2 regions of the Proteus sp. Marseille-Q3619 genome follow, and region 1 is predicted to be linked to the other one. Evidence: riboswitches for the same ligand, from Rfam matches in the RefSeq annotation. Region 1 holds a riboswitch; the other holds the start of a gene.
The links. A riboswitch is a leader RNA that binds a small molecule or an ion and turns the genes downstream of it on or off. The one in region 1 is predicted to bind thiamine pyrophosphate.
Positions count from the first base shown of each region.

Region 1 (3,190 bases):
GCGATCCATTCAACAGAATCAACAACAGGATAAAGCCCAAGCTTTTTTTCTGTTAATGCAAAAGGTGTATTAGAGGATCTGTTCATTTTCAGGCACCTCAACACTGGCGATTTCTGCACTGTGGTATAACTCACTTCCATGCTCTTTAAAGGCTTGAGACATTTTCTCCATACCTGCCGCATAATCGCGTACTTCTTGTGTTATCTTCATTGAGCAGAATTTAGGACCACACATTGAACAGAAATGAGCGACTTTTCCTGAAGCCTGAGGTAGCGTTTCATCGTGATATTGACGTGCAGTTTCAGGATCAAGAGCCAAGTTAAATTGGTCTTCCCATCTAAACTCAAAGCGCGCTTTCGACATTGCATTATCACGAATTTGAGCGCCGGGGTGTCCTTTTGCTAAATCGGCTGCATGAGCGGCGATTTTATAAGTGATAAGACCTTGTTTCACATCTTCTTTATTAGGTAAACCAAGGTGTTCTTTTGGTGTAACATAACAGAGCATTGCGCAACCAAACCAGCCAATCATTGCTGCACCAATACCTGATGTGAAGTGATCGTAACCCGGCGCAATATCTGTAGTGAGAGGGCCTAATGTATAAAATGGTGCTTCATGACAATGTTCCAATTCCTCTGTCATATTGCGGCGGATCATCTGCATTGGAACGTGGCCAGGGCCTTCTATCATGACTTGAACGTCATACTCCCATGCAATTTTTGTCAGCTCACCTAGAGTATGTAATTCAGAAAATTGTGCTTCGTCATTGGCATCTTGAATCGAACCTGGTCTTAATCCATCGCCCAGTGAGAGGGAGACGTCATAAGCGGTACAAATTTCACAGATTTCACGGAAATGTTCGTAGAGGAAATTCTCTTTATGATGTGATAAACACCATTTTGCCATTATCGAACCGCCACGAGACACTATGCCCGTTAGTCGTTTTGCTGTCATTGGCACATAACGTAACAATACACCGGCATGAATAGTAAAATAATCAACCCCTTGTTCTGCTTGTTCAAGCAAGGTATCTCGGAACATTTCCCAAGTGAGATCTTCAGCAATACCGTTAACTTTCTCGAGAGCTTGATAAATTGGAACTGTACCAATAGGAACAGGGCTATTGCGAATGATCCACTCACGCGTTTCATGAATATAACGGCCTGTTGAGAGATCCATTACGGTATCCGCTCCCCAGCGTGTAGACCAAATTAGCTTTTCAACTTCTTCTTCAATTGAGGAGGTGACCGAAGAGTTCCCGATATTGGCATTCACTTTCACTAAGAAATTACGACCAATAATCATTGGCTCTGATTCAGGGTGATTGATATTGGCTGGAATGATTGCTCGACCAGCTGCAACTTCTTGGCGTACAAACTCAGGGGTAATATTGTCAGGGAGATGAGCACCAAAGCTAAACCCTGCGTGCTGTTGGCGTAAAACTTCGCTACGAATTCTCTCTCGCCCCATATTTTCACGAATAGCAATAAACTCCATTTCAGGCGTAATAATGCCTTGGCGAGCATAATGCAATTGGGTCACACTTTTGCCATTTAGCGCTTTTTTAGGGCTTGGTTTTAAGGGAAAACGCAGATGCTCTAATCCAGCATCAGAAAGGCGCTGTTGGGTGAAATCAGAACTTAAAAGTGAAAGCGTTTCGGTATCATTGCGCTCATCAATCCAAGGTTGGCGTATTTTTTTTAAGCCAAGGTTAACGTCAAGTTGAGAATCAGGATCACCATAAGGGCCTGATGTGTCATATACCGGTACAGGTTCATTATCTTCAAAAACAGGGGAATCTTTTGATCCTCCTACTAGCGTTTTATCAAGCTGGATCTCACGCATGGGTACTTGAATGTCAGTGCGTGAGCCTTCGAGATAAATGCGTTTTGAATTGGGGAAGCTTACGCCTTGAATGGTGCTGATAAACTCTTGAGCAGCATCACGTTGCTCTTTTCGTGGACGCTGTTTGTTGATCGTTGGTGAAATATCTTTAACGGATATAGTTTGATTTTGGGACATAGCATTTCCTAATAAATATCATGCAGGCTATTAGCCTGTCGGGTGAATATTGAGAAAAATGCTTGTCTGGAGGTCGCAGGGAGTATCGACAGATAGGTGTATATAGATGTGTGAAAAATATACGCAATGAAGCTATCAAAAGGTCGAATCACTCTTGTTCCCTTCGCGGGTATTAACCCGATCAGGTTCCGCGGATCCCGAATTAACGGTCTCAGCCTGTGTTTATAATAGCCTTATAAACACTAGGCACTCCGACAAGAAGAAGTCCAGTATATGAAAGATTTTAAAAACTACAAGTCCGATATGGGTTATTTATTTAAATCCCAATATTGTTGTTCCCAACCTTTCATTTGTGAAATTTGAATAATGGTTACACTCAATAACATTAATATAATTTATGTTTTTAGTGAGTGGATGTTAATGAATCATAGAAGACAGAGATAATACATTGAGAGGTTCTTGCTAAAGAGAGTATCCTCTATTCTATATCATTATTTTGGATAGAATGGTCGTTATGCATTTATATACATTAACAGGCTCAGAAAAGGGCTGGTGGACAGTCAGTCTTGGTGGGCGAGTGTGGTTACCTAAAGGTGAACTTCCGTTTGGCTTAGCTAAAGATTGGGATCTCATTGGTCAGCACGCCAAAATTGTGGGTGAATGGCAAGGTGAAACAGTTTGGCTTATTCATGGAAAAATGGATAACGACATGTGCTCACCAAGACTTATCGCCTCACAAGATGAAAACTTATTTAAATTAGTCGGTCGTGGTGTTCAACTGGCTGAGTTTTATCGTTCTCACCGTTTTTGTGGTTATTGTGGTTCTAAAATGCGTCATAGTGAGAGTGAATGGGCGTGTTTATGCGATAACTGCCATGAACGTTATTATCCGCAAATTGCCCCTTGCATTATTGTGGGTATTCGACATGAAGATAAGATCTTATTAGCACATCATGTTAGGCATAAACATTCACCTCTTTACACTGTACTCGCTGGTTTTGTTGAGGTTGGTGAAACATTAGAAGAAGCAGTGGCTCGTGAAGTGTTTGAAGAGAGCAATATTCGTATTCGCAATATTCGCTATGTATCATCTCAGCCTTGGCCGTTTCCTCACTCTTTAATGATGGGATTTTTGGCCGATTATGATGGTGGCGAACTACAACATGAT
Region 1 covers NZ_CBDIMP010000001.1:1,854,075-1,857,264, reverse strand. The annotation lists gene thiE (thiamine phosphate synthase) at 1-86, opposite strand, end outside; gene thiC (phosphomethylpyrimidine synthase ThiC) at 70-2,022, opposite strand; TPP riboswitch at 2,164-2,286, opposite strand; gene nudC (NAD(+) diphosphatase) at 2,537-3,190, shown strand, end outside.

Region 2 (3,190 bases), 1.3 Mb from region 1:
GAACTGGAGTATGTAATGACTGATATAGTAAGTTTGTTAGGTGCTGATGCAAAATCATTATTAGAACATCGTTGCCAAACCATCCCAAGCGAAAATCTCTACCTGCCAGGTTCTGACTTTGTTGATCGTGTTATGATTGATAACAATCGCCCTAATAGCGTGTTACGTTCAATGCAAACCCTGTTTAATCACGGACGTTTAGCGGGAACGGGCTATCTGTCTATTCTACCTGTTGACCAAGGTGTTGAGCACTCTGCCGCGGCCTCTTTTGCCGCAAACCCACTCTATTTTGATCCCAAAAATATTGTTGAGTTGGCTATTGAAGCGGGTTGTAACTGTGTTGCCTCTACTTATGGTGTTCTTGCTTCTGTTTCTCGTCGTTATGCACACAAAATTCCTTTCCTTGTGAAGTTAAACCACAATGAAACCTTAAGCTACCCAGCGCAATATGACCAAACACTGTATGCCAGTGTAGAACAAGCATTTGAAATGGGTGCTGTTGCAGTGGGTGCGACCATTTACTTTGGTTCACAAGAAAGCCGTCGCCAAATTGAAGAGATTTCAATGGCCTTTGAACGTGCTCATGAATTAGGTATGGTCACCGTATTGTGGGCCTATTTACGTAACCCTGCATTTAAAAAAGACGGTGTTGATTACCATGCAAGTGCAGACTTAACAGGCCAAGCGAACCATTTAGCCGCTACAATTGGTGCTGATATCGTTAAACAAAAAATGGCTGAAAATAACGGTGGCTTTAAAGCGATTGGTTTTGGTCATACTGATGAGCGTGTTTACACCAAACTCACCACTGAAAACCCAATTGATTTAGTTCGTTATCAATTAGCAAACTGCTATATGGGTCGTGCAGGGTTAATTAACTCTGGTGGCGCTTCAGGTAATAATGACCTTGAAGATGCTGTACGCACTGCGGTTATCAATAAACGTGCGGGTGGTATGGGTTTAATTTTAGGTCGTAAAGCCTTCAAAAAATCAATGAAAGATGGCGTTGCGCTAATTAATGCAGTACAAGATGTTTATCTAAATAAATCTGTCACTATTGCTTAAAAAAACAATTCTGCGACACGCTAAAGCCCCTTTTGTAGGGGCTTTTTTACATCACCACCAGCGATGAAAATGGTGTACAGGACCAAAACCTTGTCCAACCTCTAAACTGTCGGCATGTTCTAATGCTTGTTGTAAATAGGCTTTTGCTTGTTCAACACAAATTTGCCAGTTAGAAACTTGAGGACGAATAGCGGCCAAAGCGGCTGAAAGTGTGCATCCTGTCCCATGCGTATTTTTTGTATTAACGCGTTTTGAGGTAAATCGCCACTCACCTTCTTGAGTAAACAACCAATCAGGGCTTTCATTTTCGGTTAAATGCCCGCCTTTCATCAACACGGCTTTGCATCCTTGTTTTAGCAATGCATAGCCTTGTTGCTTCATCATTATTTCATCTTGAGCAACTTCACAACCTAGCAGCGCTGCCGCTTCAGGTAAATTAGGCGTGATCAAATCAACCAGAGGCAAAAGCTGAGTAACCATTTTATTAACCGCATCAGGCTGTAATAGAGGATCACCACTTTTTGCAATCATCACGGTATCAAGTACAACAAAAGGGATCGCATATTGCTGAAGCTTGTCGCAAACCACATCAATAATTGAGGCATTAGAGAGCATGCCAATTTTGGCACTATCAATTCGAACATCAGACAAGACAGCATCTAATTGAGCTGCAACAAAATCAGGGGATAAATCATAGACACTACGGACACCACAGGTATTTTGGGCAACCAGTGCCGTCATTACGGTTGTGCCATATACTCCCAGTGCGGAAAATGTTTTCAGATCGGCCTGAATACCTGCACCACCACTAGGATCGGTGCCTGCGATAGACAATGCATTGAATCTCACTGATTAACTCCTCCTTTCACCAGTTACAGAAAAGTCGGGCTCTGTTAATCAGCAGAGTTACCTTGACTTCCCTACGCTGGCATTATCCAGATCAGGTTATACGGGTTCATCTCAGCCATAAGGCGCCCCGAGCCAAAGCCTGTAAATTCAGGCGATAACGAGTATCGCATGCTCAAGATAAAGAAGCTAGCTTGATAGCTCATCTCAATCTATAGATTCTCTATTGTTGAGATTTGTGATTCAGTAAGATAAATCAGCTAAGGTTGTATATAATAAATACTAAGCCGATGGCTTCTATTGCATGACACATCAATTTAAGGAATATATTGCAGATATATTTAAATAATAAGAATAAAATAAATTATTTTGTTCATTTTAACGACAATCGATATATTATCTGCTAGATGAGGTATTTATAATGCATTTCTGGACAATCACACAATGCGGAGGGGCTAAATGAAAAATGAACCATCGCAACAGAATAATGGACAATCAATGCTTTATCTTATTCCTGATGCAGATTTTAATGTAAAGTTGAAAATTCACTCTAGAAATATTGATCATACAAAAGAATTCCTTGAAAAAGGTGTGGAAGACTTTGTATTACCAGAATATAGCATCCCTAATGGGTATCGTTTTGTTAAATCTTTAAAACGCAATCAATATCGTTTAATTTCAACTACCAATGCACCTGAAACAGTTTATCTTGTAGAACTTATTTTTCGCAAAGACATTATATTTAGTAAAACAACATGTACCCAAGTTAAAGTATGGCGAACTGTTTCTGAAGAACATGATATTGCGACAAGATATCTCCCTAGACACTTCTTTAGTTATTTACTTAAAACATACAACATTGTTGTTTCTGATGAAGAGCAAACCGGTGCAGGTAAGCGTTTTTGGGAAACAATGATTGATTGGGCTTTTACTGCTCACCTTAATGTTTATATTTCAGATGGAACAGAAGAAAACCGCCCTCTAACAGTAGTGAAAGATACTGATGATCTTTATGAAAACTGGGACGCTTTCTGCTGGGGTAAGGATCGTGATACTCATACTCACCGGCTCCTTGTTATTAGCCAAGAAAAATTATCTCAATAAATGCTTTCTTCACGTTGAGAGTGTGTAAGCAACAATTCTTTAATTTGCACTCTCTCAACATAGGATTATCTGTATAAAAAACAAACTGCACTCCTGTTGTTAACGCTTAAAACTAAACGTTTTATAAACCAACCTCTGTTTTTTTCTTTTTTTTATTTAACTCTTCTTATTCGTT
Region 2 covers NZ_CBDIMP010000001.1:582,954-586,143, forward strand. The annotation lists gene fbaB (class I fructose-bisphosphate aldolase) at 16-1,065, shown strand; gene thiD (bifunctional hydroxymethylpyrimidine kinase/phosphomethylpyrimidine kinase) at 1,117-1,914, opposite strand; TPP riboswitch at 1,966-2,054, opposite strand; gene ACWPWK_RS02740 (hypothetical protein) at 2,371-3,015, shown strand.
Region 2: linked by a shared signal. The riboswitch ahead of thiD (bifunctional hydroxymethylpyrimidine kinase/phosphomethylpyrimidine kinase) and the one ahead of thiC (phosphomethylpyrimidine synthase ThiC) in region 1 are both predicted to bind thiamine pyrophosphate.